Regions from separate parts of the Streptomyces sp. NPDC088116 genome, predicted to be linked through region 4. Evidence: riboswitches for the same ligand, from Rfam matches in the RefSeq annotation. Region 4 holds a riboswitch; each other region holds the start of a gene.

Region 1 (7,024 bases), on a different contig from region 4:
AGCCGGGTCGCCGCCGCGTCCACCGACGAGGTCGGCGGCAGCGCGACCTCCGCCTCCTGCCGCCGGAAGGTGACCAGGCCGACCTTGTCGCGCCGCTGGTAGGCGTCCAGCAGCAGCGAGAGCACCGCGCCCTTCACGGCGCTCATCCGCCGCCGGGCGGCCATCGAGCCGGACGCGTCCACCACGAACAGCACGAGGTTCCCCTCGCGCCCCTCCCGGGTCGCCTGCCGCAGATCGTCCTTACGGATCATGAGCCCGGGACCGCTGCGCCCGCGTGCCCGCTGGTGGGGCGCCGCGGCCTGCACCGTCGCCGCGAGATGCAGCTTGGTGAGGGAACCCATGGGCTGCCGGGATCCCGTCGTCCTGCCATGGTCGGTACGGGCCCGGGAGCGGCGCCCGGCCGCGCCCTCGCCCAGCCCCGGCACGCTCAGCGTCTTCGTACGGAACGGCTCGGAGGCCCGTACGGCGGACTGCTCACCGGCGCCGGGGCGCTGCGGCTGCTCGCCCTCGGGCCGCGGTTCCGGTTCAGGTTTCGGTTCCGGTTCCGCGGGCGTGTCGTCCTGCCCCGACGAGGGCTCCTGCGGTGTGTCGGAGCCGTCGGAGCCGCTGGAGTCGTCGGGTGTGTCGGGGCTGTTGTGCGGCGGCCGACCGCCCCCGCCACCTCCGTCGGGCCCGTCGGGATCGGTGTCGTCGCCCCCGCCGTTCTCGTCCTCGCCGCCGAACTCCTCCAGCGTGTCGTCCAGCTTGTCCTCGTCCAGCCCCGGCGCGTCGAACGGATTGCGGCGCCGCCGGTGCGGCAGCGCGAGCAGCGCGGCCTGCCGCACGTCCTCGGCGAGCACGTCCGTGCGCCCCGCCCACGCGGCCAGCGCCGTCGCCGTCCTCGCCATCACGATGTCCGCGCGCATCCCGTCCACCTCGAACGCGGCGCAGGTCGCGGCGATCTGCCGCAGGGCGGCGTCCCCGAGCCGCACCTGGGGCAGCAACGCCCGCGCGGCGACGATCCGTTCGCGCAGCGCGGTCTCCTCGTCGGCCCACCGCGCGGCGAAACCCGCCGGGTCGTCGTCGTACGCGAGCCGCCGCCGTACGACCTCCACCCGCTGATCGGGCTCCCGGGAGGCCGCGACCTCTACCGTGAGCCCGAAACGGTCCAGCAACTGGGGCCGCAGCTCGCCCTCTTCAGGGTTCATCGTCCCGACGAGCAGGAAGCGCGCGGCATGCCGTACGGAGACGCCCTCGCGCTCGACGTACGAGGCGCCCATGGCGGCCGCGTCCAGCAGCAGGTCGATCAAGTGGTCGTGCAGCAGGTTGACTTCGTCGACGTACAGCACGCCCCGGTGCGCGCCGGCGAGCAGACCCGGCTCGAAGGCCTTCACGCCCTCCGAGAGCGCGCGCTCGATGTCCAGCGCCCCGACGAGCCGGTCCTCGGACGCGCCGACGGGCAGCTCGACCATCCGGGCGGGCCGGGATATGCCGGGCGCGGTCTCGTGCGGTCCGTCCGGGCACTGCGGATCGGGCGCGGCCGGATCACAGCTGAACCGGCAGCCCGCGACGACCGCCAGCTCGGGCAGCAGCGCCGAGAGAGCCCGTACGGCGGTGGACTTCGCCGTGCCCTTCTCGCCCCGCACGAGGACGCCGCCGACCGCCGGACTGACCGCGTTGAGCAGCAGACCGAGGCGCAGATCGTCCATCCCCACCACGGCGGTGAACGGATAAGGGGTGCTCATATGCTGATCGCTCCTTCGAGTGGCTCTCGTACGGCGGCGGCACGTGACGGTGACGTCGGTACGGCGGCACGTGGCTCTCGTACGGCGGCGCGGATACAGAAGCCGGTGGTCGTGCGTGTGGGGCTGGTGGGGCGGCCGGTGTTCGTGCGTGCGCTGAGGCCGCTGGTCATGGTGCTCCCGGCGGGATGAAGGGCATCCCGGCCGGCGCCCCCTCCTCGATCAGCCGCAGCAGCGCGCCGGTGTCCGCGTGCTCCTCGACGAGGTCACCGAGGAGATCGAGCTGTTCCTCCCGCAGCACGCCGAAACTGGTGTCGGGCGCCGGTACGAAACGCCGGCCGGACGCCCGCGCCACCTCCGTCAGGAACCGCCGCCGGAACGCGTCGCTCTCCAGCGCCCCGTGCCAGTGCGTGCCCTGGACGGCCCCCACCCGGCAGCCGTCGAGCGCCTGCCCGCGCCCGTCGGAGACGAACGCCTCGCCGCCGCGCACATCCGCGACGCCATGATGGATCTCGTACCCCTCGACGGGGGCCCCGAGCGCCACGCCGACCGGCCTGGCCAGGGTCTTCTCCCGCTCGAACCGGATCCGTACGGGCAGCAGCCCGAGCCCGCACACCGCCCCCGCGCGGGACTCCACCTCGTCGTCGATGTGCTCGCCCAGGATCTGGTAGCCGCCGCAGATCCCCAGGACGGGACGCCCCTCGGCGGCCCGCCGGGCGATCGCGTCGGCGAGCCCGCGCTCCCGCAGCCACGCCAGCGCCTTCACCGTGCCGCGCGTGCCCGGCACGATCACCAGGTCCGCGTCGGCCAGCTCCTCGGCCCGGTCCACGAACCGCACCACGACCCCGGGCTCCGCCGCCAGCGCGTCCACATCGGTGAAGTTCGACATCAGCGGTACGGCGCAGACCGCGATCCGCAGCACGTCCTCGCCGTACGGGGGAGCCACCAGGGACTCGCGTACGGCGCCGCGCATCGACACCCGCAGCCCGTCCTCCTCGTCGATGCCCAGCCCGTGCCGCCACGGGAGCACCCCCAGCGTGGACCGTCCCGTCAGCCCGCGGAGCATCTCCAGGCCCGGCTCCAGCAGCGACACATCGCCCCGGAACTTGTTGACGAGATAACCCGCGATCAGATCCTGGTCCTCGGGGCTCAGCAGCGCGGTCGTCCCGAAGAACGAGGCGAAGACTCCACCCCGGTCGATGTCCCCGACCACGACCACCGGCAGCCGCGCGGCCCGTGCGATGCCCATGTTCACGATGTCGGTACGGCGCAGATTGATCTCGGCCGGACTGCCAGCCCCCTCACAGATCACCGCGTCATACGTGCCCCGCAGCTCCTCCAGGCATTCCAGGACAGGACCGAGCAGGGCTTCCTGCCGGCCGCCGTGGTATCCCTTGGCACTCAGCTCGCCCACCGGCCGCCCCATCAGCACCACTTGGCTGCTGCGGTCGCTGCCCGGCTTGAGCAGGACGGGATTCATCAGCGCGGTCGGCTCCACCCGGGCCGCCTGGGCCTGCATCGCCTGCGCCCGCCCGATCTCCGCGCCCTCGCGCGTCACGAACGAGTTCAGGGACATGTTCTGCCCCTTGAAGGGCGCCACCTTCACGCCCCGGCGTACGAGCCAGCGGCAGATCCCCGCCGTGACCACGCTCTTGCCCGCGTCGGAGGTGGTCCCGGCTATCAGCAGCCCGCCGCCGCGCCCGCCCCGGCTCATCCCCGCACCTTTCCCGAAGTCCTGTGCCGCAGGGCGCCGTACGCGAACCGCCCAGCGACGCACACCGCGAGCGCGAGGGCGTTCACCCGGCCCGACAGGCGCACGGCCCGCTCGATGTCCGCGACCTCGACAGGCCGCCCCGCGTCGTTCAGTACGGGCCGGTGCTCCACCCGCCCGCCGTACGCCAGCGTCCCCCCGAGCCGTACGCCCAGCGCCCCGGCGAACGAGGCTTCCACCGGGCCCGCGTTGGGGCTCGGATGCGTACGGGCGTCCCGCCGCAGCGCGCGCAGCGCGCCGCGCGGATCGCCGCCCGCCACAACGGTCAGCGCGGCGGTCAGCCGGGCCCCGGGCCAGCCGACGACATCGTCCAGCCGGGCCGAGGCCCAGCCGAACCGGAGGTACGTGGGCGACCGGTGCCCCACCATCGCGTCCAGGGTGTTCACCGCGCGGAACCCGACCAGCCCCGGCACTCCCGCGACCGCTCCCCACACCAGCGCGCCCACGACCGCGTCGGAGGTGTTCTCGGCGACGGACTCCACTACGGCCCGCGCGATCTGCGGTCCGTCGAGCGCCTGCGGGTCGCGCCCGCACAGATGAGGCAGTCGTTCCCTGGCCACATCGATGTCCCCGGCGGCGAGTGCCCCGCCGATGGCGCGGGCCTCCCGGCCCAGCGTGGTGCCGCCGACGACGGTCCAGGTGGCGGCGGCGGTCAGCGCGACGGACGCGAGGGAAGAGGCGGACGCGAAGGAAGGGGGAGCCGTGCTGGAAGGGGCGGCCGTGCCCGCAGGGACGGACACGGCGGAGGAGCCGGTGCGACCACCCCGTACCCCTCGTACCCCTCGGGTCCCTCGGGCCGCGAGCGCCGCGATTCCGGCGGCGCCACCGGCGCACACAGCGGTGTGCAGCGCGCCCCACCCACGGTGGTCGCGCCACAGCGTCCGCTCAACAGCCCCCGCGGCCCTGCCGAACGCGGCGACCGGATGCCCCCGGCGCGGATCGCCGAACAGCCGGTCGCCCAGGAGGCCGAGGGCGGCGCCGTAGGCGAAGACCCGATCGGCGGCCGAACCGCAGCCAGGCATGGCGAATTGTGTCCTCACTCAGGGTCCGCGCCCTGGCTCGACGTGACGCGGCGGCAAGAGTTCCTGGCTCCTGGAGACGTGGCTCGCAGTGACAGTGGCGGGACCGCGCCGGATTCGCACCGGCTTCCTCTTCCATGCCGCCGTGTATGGCCTCGGCAGTCCACCACGGTGCGCGACACCCGTCAACTCCTCCCTGACCTGCGACGGGACAGTGTGCCGAGCCCCACATGACGCACGACACCACCGGTTGCCCGCGCTCCGGCGAGGGCCGGTCGAATAAGCCGGTCCCGACGCACCCGAAGTGCGCCGGGACCGGCTGGTGTTGTCTCAGGCCGAGGGGAACTCAGGCCACGATCATGTAGATGCCGTACGCCACGGCCGCCGCGCACAGCGCGAAGCAGGCGTACGCGCCCGCGCGCGCCAGAGCCACGGAGCCGCCCGTGCGTACGGAGCCGTCCGCGCCCTGAGCCACCGTCCCCGCGGTCTCCCCCTTGGCGAGGCCCACGATGCCGAGGGTGAACAGGCCCACGAGGCCGACCGTGGCCAGCAGGCTGACGCCGAAGACGGAACCGAGGGCCGCCCAGTCGATGTTCATGCGGTTCTTCCCTTACACCGAGGCGGTTCGCGTCGGCTCGCCGACGGGGCCCGCGGGGGCCTGGATGGTGGTGGAGAGGTCCTGGGCGGGCGTGCCGGCCGTGCTGGGCGGCGGGGAGACGGCCGCGACGGCGGTGGTCACGGCACCGGGCGTGGTCCCGGCGTCCGGTCCCGTTCCGTCCGTCCCGGTCCCGCCCGGTGTGACGTTGGTGTGGTCGACCGGGCGGCGGCGCGACGCGAACCAGATCGCGGCGGAGAACGCGACGAGCAGTACGGCGACGACCGCGACGCCCCAGGTGCCCTGTCCGGTCAGGAACTCCGCACCGGCGGCGACCAGACCGGCGGCGGGCAGCGTCAGGCACCAGGCGACGAACATCCGGGTGGCGGTGGACCAGCGGACCACCCCGCCCTTGCGCCCCAGGCCCGCGCCCATCACGGCGCCGGAGCAGGACTGGGTCGTGGAGAGCGAGAAGCCCAGGTGGGAAGAGGCCAGGATGACCGTCGCGGCGCTGGTCTGGGCGGCGAAGCCCTGCTGCGGCCGGAGGTCGGTGAGCCCGCTGCCCATGGTGCGGATGATGCGCCAGCCGCCCAGGTACGTACCGAGCGCGATCGCGATACCGGCGGAGACGATGACCCACAGCGGCGGGTTGGAGCCGGGGGCGAGCACGCCGCCGGTGACCAGCGCGAGGGTGATGACGCCCATGGTCTTCTGCGCGTCGTTGGTGCCGTGGGCGAGCGAGACGAGACCGGCGGAGGCGATCTGTCCGGCGCGGAAGCCCTTGGCGGTCGCCTTGTCGTCCGTACGACGGCCGATCCGGTAGGTCAGCCGGGTGGCGAGGAGCGCGGCGAGACCGGCGACGACCGGCGCGGCGAGCGCGGGGATCAGGACCTTCGTGATGACGACCCCGCCGTTGACCCCGGAGGTGCCGACGGACATCAGGGTGGCGCCGATGAGGCCGCCGAAGAGTGCGTGGGAGGAACTCGACGGCAGGCCGAGCAGCCAGGTGAAGAGGTTCCAGAGGATGGCGCCGACGAGCGCCGCGAAGATGACTTCCGTCTGTATGCCCTGTTCGTTGATGAGCCCGCCGGAGATCGTCTTGGCGACCTCCACGGACAGGAACGCGCCGACGAGATTCAGGACGGCCGACATGGCCACCGCTGTCTTGGGCTTCAGGGCGCCGGTCGAGATGGTCGTCGCCATCGCGTTGGCGGTGTCGTGGAAACCGTTCGTGAAATCGAACACGAGAGCTGTCACGATCACAATCGCGAGCAGCAGGGTGATGTGTTCCATTTACCCAGGCAATCGTTGGACGTCAGTGGCCTTGGTGAACGTAAGGAGTCAGGGTGAACGGAAGATGAACTGAGCGGGACTTCGGGGTGACCCTAATGGAGTGTCCTCGGCAGACCCGCGACCGCCGCCGGATCGAGCCCGACTGGCGCCGGGGGAGCGCTCGTTCGGCGCAGCCTGACAGGATTTCACCATGACGAATCAGCAGCGGCAGGAAGCAGTCGGACAGGCTTGGCGGGACCTGGTGGCCACGGCCGTCAGGACGGCGTCGGAAGGCCTCGTCGTCGGAACCTCGGGCAATGTCTCGGTACGGGTCGGGGACCTGGTCCTGGTCACACCGAGCGGGGTGCCGTACGAGCGGCTCGGCCCCGACGACGCGATAGCCGTCGACCTCGAAGGGCGGCAGGTCCTCGGCGAACTCACCCCCACCAGCGAACTGCCCATGCACCTCGCCGTCTACCGCGCCACCTCCGCGACCGCCGTGGTCCACACCCACGCGGTCCACGCCACCGCCGTCTCCACCCTCGTCCCCGAACTGCCCCTGATCCACTACATGTCGGCGGCCTTCGGCGGCGCCGTCCGGGTCGCTCCGTACGCCCTGTACGGCACGGACGAACTCGCTGACAAC
Region 2 (7,024 bases), 120 kb from region 4:
GGGGGGGGGGGGGTCCGGGGGGGGGGGGGGCCCGGGGGGGGGGCCCCCCCCCCCCGCCCCCCCCCCCCCGGCGGGCCGGGGGGGGGGGGCGGGGGGCCCCCCCGGGGCGGGGCCCCCCCGGGCGCCCCGTCCGTTGTCAGCGCACCCAGTTCTTGAGCTGCTCGGTCTCCAGCGTGATGCCGACGGGATCGGGGGAGGGTGATCTCCTTGCCGAACGGCACCGTGTGGGCATTCTCGTAGCGCCCCCGTCCGGCTCGCTGTAGACGGTGACCTCGCAGCTGTCCCGGTCGATCAGCAGATGGACCGGGATATCGGTCTGGGCGCGTACGCGCGCGGCTTCTCCACCCGGTGCCCGTGGTCGGTGTCGGAGTCGTACGTCGTCACCTCGACGGCCATCAGGACCGGCGCGGGGTCCGCCCATTCGCCCTGGCCGACGAAGGCTTCACTCGGCGCGAGCGAGCCGTCCGGACGGGCGCGGCCCTTCAGGCGCGCCTGCACCTGAAGCCCACGGACCGGACAGAGCCACAGCTCGGGCCGGGACCGCAGACAACTACGCGTCAGCCACTCCATGATGCGTCCGTGGTCCCCGTCCGGCATCACGCTGCTCCGGACCTTCCCGTCGATGAGTTCCAGCCGGATGCTCTCTGTCGAGCGGGCCAGTATCCGGGTGGCCTCTTCGAACTCCTCGGTGAGGACCTGGCTCTCGTAATCGGTGGCCGTCATGGGGAAACCTCCTTGTCCCGAAGACGATAGCGGGGCGGTATGACAGTCAGTGACCACAAGCTCACGACACAACATCTGGGGGGTGACACAGCGCCCAGCCCCCAGATGTATGCTCGACCTCGCTGTCGCCGCAGGGGAATCCGGTGCGAATCCGGAACTGTCCCGCAACGGTGTGCTGTGGTGTGCTTTGTCATACCCGCGAGTCCGAACACCTGCTGACGGCGCATCCGGTTCGACCGATCCGGATGCCCAGACGTCCGGGCCTCGCGGTTGGGCCGGTGGACGCCGCGCGCCGCGCTGCCCGTTTCCGGGCCGTACGGTCGTGCCGCGATCCCCGTTTCCCTCCCGACGGCCCAGAGCCGAGCGAGGGAGAGCACCACGTGACCATCGCGCCAGCCGATCCGGCTTCAGGCATTTCCGATATCTCCGAGGTCGCCGCGCAGGTGACCGACGGCCCCGGGACCGCGTTGCTGCGGACCCTGACGGACCTGACCGCCGATCTGCCGGACACCGACCCGGGCAGGGTCGCGGCCGCCGCGCTGCGGGGCCGTAACGCCCGGTCGGACGAGGCCGAGTTGCGGGGGCTCGCCACCGAGGCGGCCGCGGGGCTGATCTCCGAGGACCCGGCCTACTCCCGGCTCGCCGCCCGGCTGCTGACCCGCACCATCGCGGAGGAGGCGGCGGGGCAGGGCGTGGTGTCGTTCTCCGGGTCCGTCGCGACGGGCCACCGCGAGGGCCTGATCGCGGACCGTACGGCCGCGTTCGTCACGCGCCACGCGGACCGGCTGGACCGGCTGATCGACCCGGCCGGGGACGACCGCTTCGGCTACTTCGGGCTGCGGACGCTCTACAGCCGCTATCTGCTCCGCCACCCGATCACCCGCCAGGTGATCGAGACCCCGCAGCACTTCATGCTGCGCGTCGCCGCCGGGCTGGCCGAGGAGCCGACGGACTCCGGCCCGGCCGAGGCGGCGGACAGCGCGAGCATCCGCGCGCTGGACGAAGTCGCCGCGCTGTACCGGCTGATGAGCCGCCTGGACTACCTGCCGTCCTCGCCGACGCTCTTCAACTCCGGTACGCGCCACCCGCAGATGTCGTCCTGCTACCTGCTGGACTCCCCGCTGGACGAGCTGGACTCCATCTACGACCGCTACCACCAGGTGGCGCGGCTCTCGAAGCACGCGGGCGGCATCGGCCTCCCCTACTCCCGTATCCGCTCGCGCGGTTCACTGATCCGGGGCACGAACGGCCACTCCAACGGCATCGTGCCGTTCCTGCGCACCCTCGACTCCTCGGTCGCGGCCGTCAACCAGGGCGGCCGGCGCAAGGGCGCGGCCTGTGTCTACCTGGAGACGTGGCACGCGGACCTGGAGGAGTTCCTGGAGCTGCGGGACAACACCGGTGAGGACGCCCGCCGTACGCACAATCTGAACCTCGCGCACTGGATCCCCGACGAGTTCATGCGCCGGGTCGAGGCGGACGGCGTCTGGTCGCTGTTCTCGCCCGCCGATGTGCCGGAGCTGGTCGACCTGTGGGGCGGCGAGTTCGACGCGAGGTACCGCGAGGCGGAGGCGGCCGGTCTGGCCCGGAAGACCATCCCCGCCCGGGAGTTGTACGGCCGGATGATGCGTACGCTCGCCCAGACCGGCAACGGCTGGATGACCTTCAAGGACGCCTCGAACCGTACGGCCAACCAGACCGCCGAGCCCGGCCACACCGTCCACTCATCCAATCTCTGCACGGAGATCCTGGAGGTCACGGACGACGGCGAGACGGCCGTCTGCAACCTCGGGTCCATCAACCTCGGCGCGTTCGTGGACGCGGCCACCGGCGAGATCGGCTGGGAGCGGCTGGACGAGACCGTCGTCACCGCCGTGACCTTCCTCGACCGGGTCGTCGACATCAACTTCTACCCGACCGAGCAGGCCGGGAACTCCAACGCGAAATGGCGTCCGGTGGGCCTGGGCGCGATGGGCCTCCAGGATGTCTTCTTCAAGAAGCGGCTGGCGTTCGACTCCCCCGAGGCCGCCGCGCTCTCCACCCGGATCGCCGAGCGGATCATGCTCGCCGCGTACGAGGCGTCCTGCGGCCTCGCCGAACGGTCGGGACCGCTGCCCGCCTGGTCGAAGACGCGCGCCGCGCGCGGGGTGCTGCACCCCGACCACTACGACGTGGAGCTGAACTGGCCGGAGCGCTGGGCCGCGCTGCGCGCCCGGATCGCGAGGACGGGCATGCGCAACTCGCTGCTCCTGGCGATCGCCCCGACGGCGACCATCGCCTCGATCGCGGGCGTGTACGAGTGCATCGAGCCGCAGGTCTCCAACCTCTTCAAGCGCGAGACGCTCTCCGGGGAGTTCCTCCAGGTCAACTCGTATCTGGTGCAGGACCTGAAGAGGCTCGGCATCTGGGACGGGCCGACGCGTGAGGCGCTGCGCGAGTCCAACGGCTCGGTGGCGGACCTGCCCCGGGTCCCGGCGGAGATCCGGGACCTGTACCGCACGGCGTGGGAGATCCCGCAGCGCGCCCTGATCGACATGGCGGCGGCCCGTACGCCGTTCCTCGACCAGAGCCAGTCGCTGAACCTGTTCCTGGAGACGCCGACCATCGGGAAGCTCAGCTCGATGTACGCGTACGCCTGGAAGAAGGGGCTGAAGACGACGTACTACCTGCGCTCGCGCCCGGCGACGCGGATCGCGAGGGCGGCCGGGTCGCAGGCGGCTGGGTCGAAGGCGTCGAAGGCGGCACCCTCACCCGCTTCCGCCCCTGTGCCCGTACCCGCGCAGGTGACGCCCGACGACGAGGCGATCGCCTGCTCCCTGGAAAACCCCGAGTCCTGCGAGGCCTGCCAGTAATGACCACCGACCCGACAGACGCGACCGTGACAACCGAGAAGAACCTGCTCGACCCGGGCTTCGAACTGACCCTGCGCCCCATGCGCTACCCGGACTTCTACGAGCGCTACCGCGACGCGATCAAGAACACCTGGACGGTGGAGGAGGTCGACCTGCACTCCGACGTCTCCGACCTCGCCAAGCTCTCCCCCGGTGAGCAGCACATGATCGGCCGGCTGGTCGCGTTCTTCGCGACGGGCGACTCGATCGTGTCGAACAACCTGGTGCTGACGCTCTACAAGCACATCAACTCCCCCGAGGCGCGGCTGTATCTCTCCCGCCAGCTCTTCGAGGAAGCGGTGCACGTCCAGTTCTATCTGACGCTGCTGGACACGTATCTGCCCGATCCCGAGGACCGCGCGGCGGCCTTCGACGCGGTGGAGGAGATCCCGTCGATCCGCGAGAAGGCGCAGTTCTGCTTCCGGTGGATGGACTCGGTCGAGACGATCGACCGGCTGGAGTCGAAGGCGGACCGGCGGCGTTTCCTGCTGAACCTGATCTGCTTCGCGGCCTGCATCGAGGGCCTGTTCTTCTACGGCGCCTTCGCGTACGTCTACTGGTTCCGCTCGCGCGGGCTGCTGCACGGTCTGGCCACCGGTACGAACTGGGTCTTCCGCGACGAGACCATGCACATGAACTTCGCCTTCGAGGTCGTGGACACGGTCCGCAAGGAGGAGCCGGAGCTGTTCGACGACGCCCTCCAGCAGCAGGTCACGGACATGCTGAAGGAGGCGGTGGAGGCGGAGCTCCAGTTCGGCCGCGACCTGTGCGGCGAGGGCCTGCCGGGTATGAACACGGAGTCGATGCGCCAGTACCTGGAGTGCGTCGCCGACCAGCGCCTCGATCGGCTGGGCTTCCCCACGGTGTACGGCTCGGAGAACCCGTTCTCCTTCATGGAGCTCCAGGGCGTCCAGGAGCTGACGAACTTCTTCGAGCGCCGCCCGTCGGCGTACCAGGTCGCGGTGGAGGGCACGGTCGGCTTCGACGACGAGTTCTGAGTCGCGCCGGATCCCGCCGGATCCCGCCACCCGGACTCGCCGGAATAGCAGGCAACCTCCTTGCCACACCAGGCTGTTCAAGTCCACGAGATCCACTCGGTCTTGTGAACTCGGGCAACTCGATCCATGGGAGCAAGCACGCGAGGATTCGGAACCACGCTGGCGGTGCTCGTGCTGCCGTTCCGGGTGACGCAGTCGGGCGGCCGGCTGACCGTCGATGTCGCGCACTCCTGGAACGCGACTTCCTGAACACGCAGGTCTCCTGTACTGGAATTCCCACGTCACGGGAATTCCGGTACGGGAGGCGGGGATCGCCCCTCGGCCTCGGCCTCAGCTCTCATGCGGGCCTGTTTCCGCGTCCACTTCGGCCCAGACGGTCTTGGTCCGCGCGTCACGAAGGGCCCAGCCCCAGCGGTCCGCGTAGGCGGCGACAAGAAACAGACGCGCCCGTGGGTCGAGTCCGGCGGAGGCGGCGCCGACACACCGGGTGCGCGCGGAAAGCGGTCGGGCCGGGTGTCGATGACCTCCACCCGTACGGCGGCGCAGGTGAGAGTCAGACGCAGCTCGAAGTCCCGCCCAGGGGTACGGCCATGAGTCACGGCGTTCGCGGCCAGCTCCGCGACGATGGCGACGACCACGGCGGAAACTGAGCCGGTACGCGGAATCCCCCACTCTTCGAGCTGCTGCCCGGCGAGCAACCGAGCCAGGCGGGCGCCCCGGTGGCTGGAGCTGAGCTTGACCCGGGAGGGCGGATACAGCGGCGAACGCGGCGGCGGGGCGACAAGTCCGGCGGGGGCAGCCGGGCCGGTGGAGACGGCGACGGGGGGAATTTCCGACTTCATACGGTTACGGTCCCGTTGCGCCTATAGCGTGACCAGGGCGAACGACCGTACCGGCAGCCCGTGTACGGGCCGGGTCCCTGTTTGTACGGGTCACGTCCCGTGACGGCGCCGAAGCGTCGGGCGTTGCCCTGAGAAGAGCATTTCGCGCATCGGCACACACGTTGAGGTGTGAGGCGTATGGGAACCAGCCGTCAGAAGAAGCAGCGGCCCAAGGACGACGACCGACCTGGCATCTGGGTCGGCTACGGCAAACTGGTCAAGCTCCACCGCGAGCGGGCCGGACTGACGCAACAGCAACTGGCCGAGGCCGTGGGCTACTCGTACGAGCAGGTCGCCTCGATCGAGCAGGGGCGGAGACCGGCGAAGTCCGCGTTCACGGACTCGGCGGACACCACGTTGAACGCGGGCGGGACGCTGGCGGTGTTGCAGGACGACGTGGACCTGGCCAAACTCCCCGCGTTCTTCCAGGACTTCGCGTTGATCGAGACGGAGGCGGTGAGCAGATACGACTTCGACCCCCTACTCATCCCCGGGCTGCTCCAGACAGAGGAGTACGCACGGGCACTGTTCTCGGCGCACTGCCCGCCCCTCAGCGAGGAGATCATTGAGCAGCATCTCGAAGCGAGGCTCAGTCGGCAGAAGTTGCTGACGCGCACACCCATGGTGGAGACATGCTTCATCATCGGCGAATCGGCCCTGACCAGCATGGTGGGCAGCGACGAAGTGATGAGGGGGCAGCGTCAACACCTTCTGACGCAGGGGGCGAAGCGCAACGTCGAGATCCAGGTCATGCCTTCGGATCGTGGCTTCCACCCCGGTCTCAACGGACCTATGGTGATTCTGGAGACCCTGGAGCATCGCCGGGTGGGCTGTATCGAGTCCCAGGACGTGGGATTGGTGATCACCGACGCCGCGAATGTCAGTGCCTTCGGGCTGCGCTATGGCAAGCTGCGGACACAGGCCCTGAACGCGGAGGAGTCCGCGCGTCTGATCGAGCGGGTGGCAGGAGAAGCATGAGCACTGAGCAGGTTGCAGCCGGGCCCGCCCAACTGCGCTGGTTCAAGAGCAGCTACAGCGGTTCAGGCGGCGGTAACTGCGTAGAGGTGGCCTGGTTCAAGAGCAGCTACAGCGGTTCGGGCGGCGGAGACTGCGTAGAAGTCGCAGTCTCCCCCAGCACAGTCCACCTCCGCGACTCGAAGAACGTACAAGGACCCGTACTCCAGGTCCCGGCCGACGGCTGGCGCGCATTCGTCTCGTACGCGAGCGGCTACGCAGACGTACCGGCCTGATACCCGACGGGCCGTAGGCCCGCAAGGCGCGTACCCCGCATAGAGTTCACCCCCATGGGGACTCTCACGCGTACGCGCCTGGTGGCGTGTGGTGCTGCCGCGCTGACCGTCGCCGCAGGTCTGGGAATCAGAGCGGTCGGGGTCGGCGACGTCGCCAAGTACGGCGGCGACGCGCTCTACACCGTGCTGGTCCATACGCTGATCGTGCTGGCCGCTCCGCGGGTACGGCCCTTGACGGCCGCGGCGGGCGCACTGGCGTTCAGCTGCGCCGTCGAGCTGCT
Region 3 (7,024 bases), on a different contig from region 4:
GCCGGGTCCGGCCTCGCGGGGGTAACCGTGTGCGGCGAGTTCGCGTGCGACCTGCATGTGGGAGCGGGCCGCCTCCAGGCTGATGACGTCGGCGTCGAGGTCGTCGATGGCCTGGACGATGTCGCCGAACTCGGCGTAGCACATGTGGGTGTGGATCTGGGTGTCCGGGCGTACGCCGCTGGTGGTGAGGCGGAACGACTCGGTTGCCCAGTCCAGGTACGCGGCGCGGTCGGCGGCGCGCAGCGGCAGTGTTTCGCGCAGGGCGGGTTCATCGACCTGGATCACCGAAGTGCCGCTGGTCTCAAGGTCGTTGACCTCGTCGCGCAGAGCGAGGGCGACTTGGCGGGCGGTGTCGCCGAGGGGCTGGTCGTCGCGGACGAAGGACCAGGCAAGCATGGTGACGGGCCCGGTGAGCATGCCCTTGACGGGGCGGTCGGTGAGCGACTGGGCGTACGAGGTCCAGCGCACCGTCATCGGTTCGGGGCGGGAGATGTCGCCGGCCAGGACGGGCGGGCGGACGTAGCGGGTGCCGTACGACTGCACCCAGCCGTGCTGGGTGGCGAGGTAGCCGGTGAGCTGTTCGGCGAAGTACTGCACCATGTCGTTGCGTTCGGGTTCGCCGTGCACCAGGACGTCGATCCCGGTCCTCTCCTGGAAGGAGATGACCTCGCGGATCTCGTCCTCGATGCGCTGTTCGTACCCCGTGGTGTCGATCCGCCCCGCGCGCAAGTCCGCGCGGGCCGTGCGCAGTTCAGCGGTCTGCGGGAACGAGCCGATGGTGGTCGTCGGCAGCAGCGGCAGCTTGAGGTGGGCGCGCTGGGCGGCGGCACGCTCGGTGTACGGCTGGGAGCGACGGCCGTCGGCGTCGGTGACGGCTGAGGTCCTGGCCCGTACGGCCGGATCATGGGTGATCGCGGAGTTGGCGCGGGAGACGAGATCGGCGCGGTTGGCGGCGATCTCCGCGGTGATGGCTCCGGTTCCCTGGGCCAGTCCCTTGGCCAGGGTGACGATTTCGGTGGTCTTCTGCCGGGCGAAGGCGAGCCAGCGCAGGATCTGCGGGTCGATGTCCCGCTCGGCCGCGGTGTCGAGCGGTACGTGCAGGAGCGAGCAGGAGGCCGCCACGTCGACCCGGTCGGCCAGACCGAGGAGCGTCCCCAGAGTGGACAGGGACTTCTCGAAGTTGTTGATCCAGATGTTGCGGCCGTTGACGACGCCCGCGACGAGGCGCTTGCCGGGCAGTCCGCCGACGGCGGCGAGGTCTTCGAGGTTGGCGGCGGCCGCCTCGGTGAAGTCGAGCGCCAGGCCCTCGACCGGTGCCTTCGCCAGGACGGGAAGGGCCTCGCCGAGACGGTCGAAGTAGGAGGCGACGAGCAGCTTCGGACGGTCGGTCAGGCCGCCGAGTTCACGGTAGGCGCGGGCGGCGGTGTTCAACTCGGCGCGCGTGCGGTCCTGGACGAGCGCGGGCTCGTCGAGCTGGACCCACTCGGCGCCGGTGGCACGCAGGTCCGCGAGGACCTCGGCGTAGACGGGCAGCAGCCGGTCCAGCAGGGTCAGCGGTTCGAAATCGGCCGCCACGCCGGGGGCGGGCTTGGCGAGCAGAAGATAGGTGACGGGGCCGACGAGGACCGGGCGGGCCGTGTGCCCGAGCGTGATGGCCTCCGTCAGCTCGGCGACCTGCTTGGCGGAGTCGGCGGTGAAGACGGTGTCGGGGCCCAGCTCCGGGACGAGGTAGTGGTAGTTGGTGTCGAACCACTTGGTCATCTCCAGCGGCGCCACGTCCTGGGTGCCGCGGGCCATCGCGAAGTAGCCGTCGAGTGCGCCGGCCGTGACCGCGTCACGGTGTCGCTCGGGTACGGCACCGACCATGACGCTGGTGTCCAGGACATGGTCGTAGTACGAGAAGTCGCCGGTCGGCACCTCGTGGACGCCGGCGTCCACCAACTGCTGCCAGTTGGCCCGGCGCAGGTCTGCCGCCGTCTCCCGGAGGGCCTGGGCGGTGACGCGGCCCTTCCAATAACCCTCGATGGACTTCTTCAGTTCCCGGTTCGGGCCCTGGCGGGGGTAGCCGTACACGGTGGCCCGTGCTGCCGCGGCCGCGGACTTCGCTGTCACGGAAATCTCCTTCGCGAGATGACTCCTTGAGATCCCGGAGACGGGACGCGAGCGCGAAGGGGTGACGAACCCGACGGACCCATGTCACGCCTGGGGCGCGCTCGTCCGTCTGGTATGTACGCCGACCCGCCCACGAGGTCACCGGGATATCCGTACGCGATCGGTCACGTACGGGCAACGGGCAGGTCTTCGGACTCGCGGGCACATCTGCCGAGGCAGATTCCTACTGGCCGTCGCTTCCCGGATCCGAGGCCGGATCCAGTGCGTATGACGGCGGTCGTTCCCGCTCACCGCTGCGGGGCAGTCCCGGATTCCCACCGGGTTCCCTCTTACGACGCGCCTGCCTGGCGGACAGGGCGAACCAGCTGCACCCGCCAGCCTAGGGCGTAGCCAACCCCTTGGTCGCCCCCGCCCCTGTTCCGGAAGGTGACATGAGACACGGGATCCGCGCCGAGGAGGGGGAAAACGCAAGGTCACAGCGGATCAGGAGGCCACGGCCCCGGCTCGCAGGGTCATCAGGCCCCGGTGTCCGGGGGGGCGGGCGCGGCGAGGGAGTTCACGTGCTGAAGGGCTGGAAGTGGACGAGGGCGGTGGCCCCCTCCTCGTACTCCACGGTCAGGTCGAACGCCACCGCGCCGCCGTCGGCATAAGGGTCCAGGGTCAGGTTGCCGCAGGCGTCGACGGTCTCCGGGGGGCCGGAGCAGTCCGATGTCATCTTCATGTCGGGACAGGCCGAAGTCAGCCATGTGCCGAGGCGGGCGCGGGAGATCCGGAACCTGACGTCGTACCGCGTGTCCTGTGCTCCCATGACCTCGCACTTCGCCTCGGACGCTCCGGCCGGCAACCCGCTCTGGTCGGCGAAGCGCATCGCTTCCTCGCACGAGACCGACTGCCGCCTCGCGACCACGTCGTCGTCCGTCAGGTCGGCGATGACCTGCCAGGCCGGCCGGCCCATGCCGACGGCCGGCGCCCCCAGCAGCCAGGTCCGCATTTTCATGATCCGCCTCGACTCCGACTCGCCCCAAGGGCATGGACTTGCCTGGTTGTTGAGGACGAGCGACCGGGAGGGACGGTTCCTCTCGACCGCCCGTCGCGTTCAGGCGAGCGCGACTTAAATCAGTCGGTTGACTTACCATGTGGGCTGAGGTTGACTCTGCCCGCCGACACGATCCGAGGAGGCCACAAGTGACCGAAGCCCAAAGCACGGAGACGATGAGCTACCCGATCGTCCCTGCCGCGGCGCTGGAGCCGCCGCCGCAGTGGGCGGAGCTTCGGCAGAGGTGTCCGGTGGCGCGGGTGACGCTGCCGAGTGGTGACGAGGCGGCGCTGCTGACGCGTTACGAGGACGTGCGGACGGCGCTCTCCGACCCGCGTCTGAGTCGCGAGGGGCTGGCCTTGCCCGACGCGGCCCGGGTGTCGGCCGGTGACGCGGCGGACATCTTCAACAGCCCGATGGCGCAGGCGCTCAACGCCGAGGGCCATGACCGCTGGCGGCGCATGGTCGGCAAGTGGTTCACGGCCAAGCGGATGTCGGCACTGCGGCCGAGCATGGAGGCCATGACCGACCAGCTCATCGACGAGATGCTGGAACACGGCCGGCCGGCGGACCTGGTGACGCATCTGGCCTTCCCGCTTCCGGTGTTCGTCATCTGCACCATGCTGGGCGTGCCGGAGTGCGACCGGGACCGGTTCAAGAGCTGGTCCGACACCTTCTTGAACATGACCCGGTACACGCGTGCCGAGACGGAGGCGGCGCATCAGGACTTCGCCGATTACATGGCGCATCTGATCGACGGCAAGCGCACGGAACCCGGGGACGACCTCCTCAGCCTTCTCATGGACGGCGCGGACGCGGAGGGCGAACCGATGTCCGAGGCCGGGCTGGTGGCCACGGGGCAGGCGCTCCTGCTCGCCGGTCATGAGACCACAGCGGGCTTCATCTCGATGATGACGGCGCACCTGCTGTCCGACCGCCGGCGCTGGGAGCGCTTGCTGGCCGACCCGTCACTGACCCGCAAGGCGGTGGAGGAGGTACTGCGGTTCGACCCGAACGGCAGCGGCTTCGGCATGCTCCGGTACGTGCACGAGGACACCGAACTCTCCGGCGGTGTGGTGCCGCGCGGCACCACCGTGGTGTGCAGCATGGCCGCGGCCAACCGCGACGAGAGCGCCTGGGAGGGAGCGGCCGACATGGACCTCGGCCGCTCTCCCAATCCCCACCTCACCTTCGGCGCCGGGTCTCACTCCTGCCTCGGACAGCCGCTGGCCCGCACCGAGTTGCAGGCCGTGCTCACCGTCCTGCTGCGTCGGCTGCCCACACTCGATCTCGCCGTCGGCACCCACGACCTGCGCCGCCACGAGGGCCTGCTCACCACCCCGCTGCGTGAACTGCCGGTGACCTGGTGAGCGACAGGACCGCTCGGGCCGACCGCGTCGCCGAGACCCGCGAGGCGATCATGTCGGCCGCGGAACGACTCTTCGCCGAACACGGACTGATCGCGGTGTCGAACCGCCAGATCGGCGAGGCGGCGGGGCAGGGCAACGTCACCGCCGTCAGCTACCACTTCGGCGCCAAGGCGGGCCTCGTACGCGCCGTCATGAGCAAGCACAGCGAGAAGGTCGAACGGATCCGGCAGCGGCATCTGGACGAGATCGGCGACAGCCACGACCTACGGGACTGGGTCGGCTGCCTGGTGCGCCCCGTGCCGGAACATCTCGGCTCGCTCGGCATCCCGTCCTGGTACGCCCGCTTCGCCGTGCAGGTCATGACCGACCCGCTGATGCGCGCGATGACCACCGACGAGGCCCTCACCAGGGAGCCCCTGCGGCAGACCCTCGACGGCCTCGGTCGGCTCCTCGAAGCGGTACCCGCCCCGGTGCGGGTCGAACGCGGAGCCATGGCCCGTCATTTGATCGTCCACACCTGCGCGGAGCGGGAACGCGCCCTGGCCGAGGGCACCGCCTTGCTGCACTCCTCGTGGGAGCGCACCGCCGACGCGCTGACCGACGCGATCGTCGGTCTGCTCACCGCACCCGTCTCCCCTCACCACGACCTGGAGCCGAACCGACCATGAAGATCACTGTGGATGAAGAGAAGTGCTGCGGCGCCGGGCAGTGCGTGCTGATCGCACCGGAGGTGTTCGATCAGCGGGACGAGGACGGCGTCGTCGTCCTCCTCGACGCCGAACCGCCCGAGGAGCGGTACACGGCCGTCCGGGAGTCCGCGAGCGTGTGCCCCGCCGCCGCCATCCAGCTCGACGAGGTCTCGTGAGCGCACCCGGGAACGTGCTTCGCGATCGGCTGCGGTCGGCGGCCGAGCGGCCGACCGGCATCGCGCGAGCACCGGCAGCGGGGAGGCACGCTTCCGCCCCGTTCCCGCCGATCAACGGAGGATGACAATGCCCACCCCCGCTACGGCCGACGCCGAGATCCCCGACTTCCCCCCACCGCGTTCCGCGGCCTGCCCCTTCGATCCGTCACCCGAACTGCGTGGTCTGGCCCGGTACGGTCCGCTGACCAAGGTCCGCTCCTGGGGCGACAGCACACCCTGGGTGGTGACCACCCACGCCGAGCAGAAGGCACTGCTCTCCGACGCCCGGCTGAGCGCGGACTTCTCCAACCCCGGCTTCCCCAGCCCGGTCGCCCACCGGGGCGAAGGGGGAACCGACCTGAGTTTCGTCGGACTCGACGACCCGGAACACGCCCGGCTGCGCCGCATGGTCAGCGGTGTCTTCACCATCAGACGCGTCGAGGCGATGCGCCCGGCCGTGCAGAAGATGGTGGACACCTTCATCGACCGCATGCTCGCCGGTCCGAAACCCGCCGACCTGGTCCAGGCGCTCGCGTTGCCCCTGCCGTCCCTGGTGATCTCGGAGCTGCTCGGGGTGCCCTACGAGGACCACGAGTTCTTCCAGACCAACAGCAAGACCATCGTCTCCGCCGTCGCCACCCCCGAGCAGCGGAAGGCCGCTCACACCATCCTCGCCGACTACCTCGACCACCTGGTCGGCGAGAAGCTCGTCGAGCCCGGCGACGATCTCCTCTCCAAACTCGGCGAGCAGATCAAGGCCGGTGAACTGACCCGCCGCGAGGCCGTCGCCATGGGTGTGCTGCTGCTGCTCGGCGGCCACGAGACCACCGCGAACATGATCAGCCTGGGCACACTGCTCCTGCTCCAGCACCCGGAACAACTCGCCCTCATACGTGAGACGGACGATCCCAAGGTGATCGGCGCGGCGGTGGAAGAACTGCTGCGCTACCTCTCCATCGTGCACCTCGGGCGCCGCCGGACCGCACTGGAGGACATCCGGATCGCCGGCCGGACCATTCGCGCCGGCGAGGGTGTGATCCTGCTCGGCGAACTGGCCAACCGGGACCCTTCCGTCTTCCCCGCCCCCGACCGGCTGGACATCACCCGTGACGCCCGCCACCACCAGGCTTTCGGCGCCGGTACCCATCACTGTGTCGGGCAGCCTCTCGCCAGGATGGAACTCCAGGTGATCTACCCGACCCTCTTCCGTCGCATTCCCACCCTGCGCGTGGCGACGGACCTGGAGCAACTCCCGTTCAAATACGACGCAGTCATCTACGGAATGCACGAACTCCCCGTCACCTGGTAGCACTCGCGACAGCGGAAGGCCGGACGTGATCCTGTTGGGCCGGGGCCGTTACGGATGCAGGACGACCTTGCCGCGGACGGTGCGGGATTCGGCGAGTTCCATGGCCGCGCCGACCTCGGTGAGGGGGAACCGTGCCGCGATCTGGGCGGTGATGGCGCCGGAGGCGAGCAGGTCGAGTACGACGCCGAGATCGTGGTGCTGGTGGCGGCGGAATCGGCGGGGCCTGATGGTGCGGCCGCCCCAGAAGTTGTAGAAGGCGGCGCTGCGGTGGTTGGGCAGCAGGTTCCAGGCGT
Region 4 (7,024 bases):
TGGCGGGCCTGGTCTCCGCTCTGGCGGTGGCGGTCGTCGCCACGAGCCAGCTGCCGGGCACGTACTTCCTCGCGACCCCGCACTGGACGTTCCTGGAGATCGGCTGGTTCGGCGTCCTGCTGCTGTTCGACGCCGGACTGAACGCGACGCTGCTCTTCGTCGGCGGCCATGTCGCCGTCACGCTCGTACAGTTGCTGCTCGCCGGGACCCCGTCACGCCAGGTCGCGGCGGGGATGGCCGTCAGCGCCCTGGCCATCTGCGCGTTCCAGATCGCGGCCGCGGTGATGGCGAGGCTGCTGCGGGACTGCGCGGCGACGGCCGGTGCCACGGCGCGCGAGCAGGAGCGGGTCCGTACGGAAGCCGCGATCTCCGCCCAGGTCCATGCCGACCAGCGGTCGCGCTACCGCGAACTGGGCCGCTCCGTACTGCCGTTGCTGACCGGGCTGGCCGACGGGTCCCTCGAACCGGGGGACGAGCGGGTCCGGCGCCGGAGCGCCTTCGAAGCCGCCCGGCTGCGGCGGCTCTTCGCCGAACGGGACCACGCGGCCGACCCGCTGATCCATGAACTCCGGGCCGGTATCGGTGTCGCCGAACGCCACGGCGTCGATGTGCAGCTCGCCGTACGGGGAGCGTCGGCCCCGGTGCCCCGGCACCTGCGCCGCGCGCTGACCGAGCCCGTCCTGGCCGCGCTCGCGACGGCGCGCCACAGCGCGCGGGCCACTGTCGTGCGCGGCGGCGGGCTGGTACGGGTGAGCGTGGTGACCGACGCGCCCGGGACGGACATCCCGGAGCCCGCCGAGCCCGGCATCCGCGTGCGTACGGTACGGAGCCAGGGACGGCTCCTGGTCGAGGCGTCCTACGCGCTCCACATGGAGAGCGACCCCCTGGGCGAGCCCAGGACCGCATCACCGCCCCTGGCCCACACCCGGCCACAGGCCCAGACCCCGTCCCAGGCATAGGAGCGGCGACGATCCCGTCCTGGCCCCTCGCCCGTCGCCCATCACGTCACCGCTAGGGCCTGTCCGGCGGACAGGCCCTACAGCTCGTCCAACGACGTCAGTCCGTCCTGAATGGCCCGCGCGACCAGATTCGCCTTCGTCGTCGCCGGCCGCCCCGCGTTGGCGTACTTGATCCGTACCCGCTCCAGGTAGGTGTTCACCGTACGGACGGAGAGACCGAGGCTCGCCCCGACCATGGCCTTGGACTCCGACTGGAACCACTCCAGGAGCACCTCCACCTCACGCGGGGTCAGCGCGGGGCGGCCCTTCCTCGCGTCGCTGCCGAAAGCACCGGCCAGTGCCGGGGGCGTGTAGGGACGGCAGTCGGCCGCCGCCAGCGTGGCCGCCATGAGGTGGTTCTCCCCCTCGGCCTTCGTCAGATACGTGAAGGCCCCCAGGTCCAGGCAGGTCAGCGCGGTCTCCTGACTGTCCTGCATCGTGTAGACGATCACTTGCCGTTCCTGCGCGACCAGTTGCTTCAGCTCGGGGTACGCGGGCACCCCGTGGGAGAGCTGAAGGTCCAGCACCACCACGTCCGCGTCCCGGCCGGCCCCGCTCATGGCCACCGAGAGGCAGGGCCCCTTGGCGGTCACGGTGATCGGCCGCCGCGACGCGGCGTACCAGGACTCGATCCCGGCGAGGACGACAGGATGGTCGTCGATCAGCACGACGCTCACTGGCTCGTTTTCCGGCATGTCCCATAGTCCCTCCGACCGGTGCTCCGGCGGACCCGGCCGAGGCCGAAAACCTCCTGTGATAGCTTGCCGAGGCCAGTCGAACCCATGTACGTGGGTCAGGGAATCCGGTGCGAATCCGGAACTGACGCGCAGCGGTAAGGGTGACGGGCGCGGCATCGGCCACTGGACAGTTGAGCTGTCCGGGAAGGCGTCTCGCCCGGGGGATCCCGAGTCCGAAGACCTGCTGGCGGCCTCCGCCCTCGTCCTGTGGCGGGGGAGCACCGTACGACTGGGCTCCGCGCATGGGCCCTCGACGCAGAGGAACTGCCGTGCCGCTCGCGCGCCCCGCCCGTGCCCGTACCTCCGTTCGCCACACCATCCTCTTCCTTGCCGGGGCGGTGCTCCTGACGGCCTGCGGCGGCGGGGGCTCCTCCGGGAAGGCGGCCGATTCCGGGACGTCCCCATCCGGCGGTGCGGCCACCGGATACCCGCGCACACTCGACAACTGCGGACAGAAGGTACGGGTCGACGCGCCGCCGCGCCGTGCCGTCTCGCTCAATCAGGGCACGACGGAGATCATGCTCTCCCTCGGTCTCGCCGACCGGATGGTGGGCACCGCCACCTGGACCGACCCGCTGCTGAAGGGGCTGGAGAAGCCCAACGCCGGCGTGAAGCGGCTGGCGGACAACGCCCCCTCCTTCGAGAAGGTCCTGGACACCGAGCCCGACTTCGTGGCCTCCTCGTTCGAATCGACGCTGGGCAAGGGCGGTGTGGCCACGCGCCCGCAGTTCGAGGAGCTGGGCGTACCCACGTATGTCTCCCCGTCCGACTGCACCAAGGACAACAGCGGCGACGGCGACGGAGTCCGTACGACCTCGCTCACCATGGACGACGTCTACGGCGAGGTACGCGACCTGGCCAAGGTCTTCGGCGTCGAGGAGCGGGGCGAGAAGGTGGTCGCCGGGCTCAAGGGCCGGATGGCGAAGGCCACGGCCGGGATCGACGCCGCGACGGGCGGGAAGTCCGGGAAGGCCCCGAAGGGCGCGGAGGGCGGGACGGCCGGAAAGGCCACCCTCCTCTACTGGTTCGCCAACTCCGAGTCGCCGTACATGGGCGGCTGCTGCGGCGCTCCCGGCATCATCACCAACGCCGTCGGGGCGAAGAACGTCTTCGACGACAACCACGAGGAGTGGCCCCAGATCAACTGGGAGACGGTCGCGGACCGCAACCCTGGCGTTCTGGTGATCGGCGACCTCACCCGTAAGTCGGAGACGGCCGAGACCGCCGAGAAGAAGATCGAGTTCCTGGAGTCCAATCCGGCCACCCGGAACATGGACGCCGTCAGGCACAAGCGCTACGTCCTGCTCAGCGGCCAGGCCATGAACCCGACCATCCGAACGGTCGAGGGCGTCGAGAAGGTCGCGGCGAAGCTGCGCGAGATCGCGCCCGCGAAGTGACGGTCGAACGTACGGAGCGGCCCCGGGAGGCTACGGCGGCTGAGGGGGTTCCTGAGGTGTCGGGGTCTCTGGAGGCGTCGGGGGCATCGGAGGCCCAGGAGGTACGCGGTCCGGGCCCGGATGGTCCAGGCGTACACGGCCCCGGCGTACGCCGGTTGCGGCACGGCCTCCTCTGGGCCTGCGGGGTCGCCGGGCTGTTCCTCTCCGTCGCCGTCGCGATCACCATCGGACCCGCGAACATCCGCGTCGGCGACGTCTGGTCCGTGGTGGCCACCCATATCGGATGGGGCGATTCCGGCCTCACACCGATCCGGGACGGGATCGTCTGGAACCTGCGGCTGCCCCGCACCCTGCTCGCCGCCGTCTGCGGCGCCGGACTCGCGGTGTGCGGGGCGGTCATGCAGTCCCTGCTCCGTAACCCGCTCGCCGACCCCTTCGTGCTGGGAGTCTCCTCGGGGGCTTCGACCGGCGCGGTCGTGGTCGTCGTGCTCGGTGTCGGCGGCGGGGCGCTGTCCATCTCGGGCGGCGCGTTCCTCGGCGCCCTGTGCTCGTTCGCGCTGGTGCTGCTGCTCAGCCATACCCTCGGCGGCACGGTGGACCGGGTGGTGCTCTCCGGAGTCGCCGCGATGCAGCTCTTCTCGGCCCTGACCTCCTTCATCGTGATGACGGCGGCGGACGCGGAGACCACCCGGGGCGTGCTGTTCTGGCTGCTCGGATCGCTCAGCGGCGCCGGGTGGACCGATGTGTGGGTCTGCCTGGCGGTGCTCGCGGTGGCGCTGCTGGTGTGTCTCGGGTACGCGCGGACGCTCGACGCGTTCGCGTTCGGCCAGGACGCGGCGGCGACGCTGGGCGTCTCGGTGGCCCGTACCCGTGTGGTGCTGCTGTGCGTGACCGCGCTGCTGACGGCGGCGCTGGTCAGCTCGGCCGGGGCCATCGGCTTCGTCGGCCTCGTACTGCCGCACGCCGCCCGTGCGCTGGCCGGTCCCGGCCACGGCCGGCTGCTGCCCGTCACCGCGCTGACCGGAGCGGTGTTCCTGGTCTGGGTCGACACCCTGGCCCGTACGGTGCTCGACCCGCAGGAGGTGCCGGTGGGCGTGGTGACCTCGCTGATCGGCGTACCGGCGTTCGTCCTTGTCCTGTACCGGGGCCGGAGAATCCGATGAAGCGGACCACGGACACACGCACGGGTACGGATACGGATACGGATACGGATGCGGTGACCGGCTCGGGCCTCCGCGCCGACCGTGTCTCCCGGACCGCCGGCGGACGCCTGATCGTGGACGGGGTCAGTCTCGCGCCGCCGCCCGGATCCATGGTCGGGCTGCTCGGCCCGAACGGCTCGGGAAAGTCCACCCTGTTGCGCCTGCTCTCCGGCGTCCTCGCCCCCGCCTGCGGCGTCATCACCCTCGACGGCCGCCCGCTCGCCGAACTCGGCCGCAGATCGCTCGCCCGCCGCGTCGCCGTGGTCGAGCAGCAGGCCGACACCCAGGTCGAGTTGACCGTCCGCGATGTCGTACGGCTCGGCCGCGTCCCGCACCGCCGCGCCTGGTCGGCGGCGGCCGCCGGGGACGACGAGGCCATTCGTACCGCTCTGGAACGCACCGGCCTGACGGACCGGGCCGGCCAGTCCTGGCACACGCTCTCGGGCGGCGAGCGCCAGCGGGTCCAGATCGCCCGCGCGCTCGCCCAGGAGCCCCGCGAACTCCTGCTGGACGAACCGACCAACCACCTGGACATCCAGCACCAGCTCGACCTCCTGAACCTGGTCGCCGAACTCCCGGTGACCAGCGTCATCGCGCTGCACGACCTGAACCTGGCGGCGATGTACTGCGATCAGCTCGTCGTGCTGAAGCAGGGCCGCGTCGTGGCCGGCGGCAGTTCGTGGGACGTCATCACCGAGCGCCTGATCGCGGATGTGTACGGGGTGCGCGCCGCCGTCACCCAGGACGGGCCCGAGGGCCGTCCGTACGTACGGTTCCTCGGCACGGTGCCCACGGCCTGAAGCGGCCCGGTCGTCATCGCGGCCACCGGGTCCGGCCGCCACCGCCCCGCCGAATCCCCGTGACCCTTGTTGCCTATGATGTGCAAGTGCGTACCTACTGCATCCGAACCGCGACCCCCGGCGACCTCGACACCGCCCGTGCGGTGATGCTCGACACCGTCTACCGCGACTTCGGTACGGGGTACGTCCCGCGCTGGCACGCGGACATCATCGATCTCGCGGGTGCCTATCTCACCCCCGCCCGTCACACCCTGCTGGTCGCCGTCGAGGAGAGCACGGGCGTGGTCGCCGGGACCGCCGCGCTCGATGCCCGGGGGCCGCTCCATCCGCCCAACCCGCGCTGGCTCGCCGAGCGTTACCCGTCGGGGGAGACCGCCCAGCTGCGCCGGGTGTATGTGCGCCCCGGCCATCGCCGCCAGGGGCTGGCCCGCGCTCTGGTGCGCGCACTCCTGGACTTCGCCGCGACGGAAGGCGGCTACCGCTCGGTCTATCTGCACACCGATCCCGCCGTTCCCGGCGCCGAGGCCTTCTGGCGGGCGACGGGGAAGATGGTGTGCGATGAGCGCGAGGAGTCCGGCGGTGGGCAGGGGATCGTCCACTTCGAGGTCCCCATGGCTTGATGGAAATCATTTTCATGTAGTCTCTCGTTCCGCCCCCACGTCAGCCCTGCCCATCGCGTTCAGACGCGTAGAGACGAGAACGAGGACCATGGGATCTGTCCGTCGCCGCCGGTTCGTCGCCGGCCTGCTGCTCGCACCCCTGCTCACCGGTTGCTTCGCTTCTGGCGGCAGCTCCGACGGCGCGTCGTCCCCGGGCTCCGGCAGTGGTGGACGGCTGCGGATGGCGCTGGCCTTCCCGCCCACCGAGAACTTCTCCCCGTACGGCGCCGACGCCACGCTCCTGAGCCGGCTCGGCGTCACCGAGGGGCTGACCCGTCTCGACGGCAACGGTGCCGCGAGCCCCGCGCTCGCCGAGTCCTGGAGCCGTGAGAGCGACGGCAGTTGGCTGTTCACGCTCCGCGAGGCCCGGTTCCAGGACGGTACCGAGGTCACCCCGGAGTCGGTCGCCGCCGCCCTCACCCATGCCGCGAGCGCCACCCCCGTTCCCACCGCGCTCGCCGAGGTGAAGCTCACCGCGACCCCGTCCGGAGACCACCGGGTCCGCGTCACGACCGCCGAGCCGGACCCCGCACTGCCCTTCCGGCTGGCGGGCCCCAGCATGGCCGTCCTGTCCCCGAAGGCATACGCGAAGGACGCCGAGGGTGGGAAGGACGCCGAGGGCTCCAAGGACGCCGAGGGCCCCAAGAGCAGCGCCTCCAAGACCGACGGCTCCACGAAGCGGGGCGCCGTCAACCCCGTCGGCACGGCCACCGGCCCCTTCGAACTCACCAAGGTCACCGGCTCCACCGGCGCCACCCTCGACCGTTTCGACGACTACTGGGGCGGTCGGGCCCACGCCTCCGGTATCGACGCCAGGTTCATCGCCGACGGTACGGCCCGCGCCAACGCCCTGCGCAGCGGCGAGGAGGACATCGCCGAGGCGATACCGGTCGCGCAGGCCGCCTCCCTCGCCGAGGGCGCCGCGCACGAGGTGTCCACCACCCGCAACACCAGCCTCCACCTCAACACCCGGTCCGGCCCGTTCAAGGACCCGCGGTTCCGGGCCGCCGCCCGCCGGGCCATCGACACCTCCGTACTCGCCGAGAATGTCCACGAAGGGCACGCCGACCCCGCCCAGGGCATCTTCGGCCCCGCGCTGACCTGGGCGAAGGGCAAGCGCGCGAAGCCCGTCGGACGTGCGGAGGCCGCCCTTGGCAAGGACGTCAAGGGCACCACCCTCACCATCGCCACGTACGACAACCGGCCTGAGCTGCCCGAGGTCGCCCAGGTG

The links. A riboswitch is a leader RNA that binds a small molecule or an ion and turns the genes downstream of it on or off. The one in region 4 is predicted to bind cobalamin.
Positions count from the first base shown of each region.
Region 1: it holds a riboswitch for cobalamin, as region 4 does, so the genes downstream of both, ACIOJD_RS12220 (cobalamin biosynthesis protein) here and ACIOJD_RS02105 (ABC transporter substrate-binding protein) in region 4, are expected to answer to the same signal.
Region 2: it holds a riboswitch for cobalamin, as region 4 does, so the genes downstream of both, ACIOJD_RS02635 (ribonucleoside-diphosphate reductase subunit alpha) here and ACIOJD_RS02105 (ABC transporter substrate-binding protein) in region 4, are expected to answer to the same signal.
Region 3: it holds a riboswitch for cobalamin, as region 4 does, so the genes downstream of both, metE (5-methyltetrahydropteroyltriglutamate--homocysteine S-methyltransferase) here and ACIOJD_RS02105 (ABC transporter substrate-binding protein) in region 4, are expected to answer to the same signal.

Region 1 covers NZ_JBIUTF010000002.1:1,355,921-1,362,944, forward strand. The annotation lists gene ACIOJD_RS12205 (putative cobaltochelatase) at 1-1,724, opposite strand, end outside; gene ACIOJD_RS12210 (hypothetical protein) at 1,725-1,913, shown strand; gene ACIOJD_RS12215 (cobyric acid synthase) at 1,891-3,435, opposite strand; gene ACIOJD_RS12220 (cobalamin biosynthesis protein) at 3,432-4,514, opposite strand; cobalamin riboswitch at 4,549-4,694, opposite strand; gene ACIOJD_RS12225 (hypothetical protein) at 4,858-5,109, opposite strand; gene ACIOJD_RS12230 (anion permease) at 5,122-6,399, opposite strand; gene ACIOJD_RS12235 (class II aldolase/adducin family protein) at 6,590-7,024, shown strand, end outside.
Region 2 covers NZ_JBIUTF010000001.1:602,826-609,849, forward strand. The annotation lists partial or broken gene ACIOJD_RS02630 (Uma2 family endonuclease) at 137-723, opposite strand; cobalamin riboswitch at 816-958, shown strand; gene ACIOJD_RS02635 (ribonucleoside-diphosphate reductase subunit alpha) at 1,104-3,575, shown strand; gene ACIOJD_RS02640 (ribonucleotide-diphosphate reductase subunit beta) at 3,575-4,612, shown strand; gene ACIOJD_RS02645 (hypothetical protein) at 4,739-4,861, shown strand; gene ACIOJD_RS02650 (ATP-binding protein) at 4,894-5,454, opposite strand; gene ACIOJD_RS02655 (Scr1 family TA system antitoxin-like transcriptional regulator) at 5,632-6,471, shown strand; gene ACIOJD_RS02660 (DUF397 domain-containing protein) at 6,468-6,743, shown strand; partial or broken gene ACIOJD_RS02665 (DUF2809 domain-containing protein) at 6,798-7,024, shown strand, end outside.
Region 3 covers NZ_JBIUTF010000003.1:776,185-783,208, forward strand. The annotation lists gene metE (5-methyltetrahydropteroyltriglutamate--homocysteine S-methyltransferase) at 1-2,112, opposite strand, end outside; cobalamin riboswitch at 2,275-2,475, opposite strand; gene ACIOJD_RS15665 (hypothetical protein) at 2,669-3,109, opposite strand; gene ACIOJD_RS15670 (cytochrome P450) at 3,325-4,518, shown strand; gene ACIOJD_RS15675 (TetR/AcrR family transcriptional regulator) at 4,515-5,186, shown strand; gene ACIOJD_RS15680 (ferredoxin) at 5,183-5,383, shown strand; gene ACIOJD_RS15685 (cytochrome P450) at 5,505-6,731, shown strand; gene ACIOJD_RS15690 (medium chain dehydrogenase/reductase family protein) at 6,780-7,024, opposite strand, start outside.
Region 4 covers NZ_JBIUTF010000001.1:478,536-485,559, reverse strand. The annotation lists gene ACIOJD_RS02115 (hypothetical protein) at 1-959, shown strand, start outside; gene ACIOJD_RS02110 (DNA-binding response regulator) at 1,037-1,693, opposite strand; cobalamin riboswitch at 1,753-1,939, shown strand; gene ACIOJD_RS02105 (ABC transporter substrate-binding protein) at 1,978-3,132, shown strand; gene ACIOJD_RS02100 (FecCD family ABC transporter permease) at 3,288-4,295, shown strand; gene ACIOJD_RS02095 (ABC transporter ATP-binding protein) at 4,292-5,134, shown strand; gene ACIOJD_RS02090 (GNAT family N-acetyltransferase) at 5,221-5,754, shown strand; gene ACIOJD_RS02085 (ABC transporter substrate-binding protein) at 5,843-7,024, shown strand, end outside.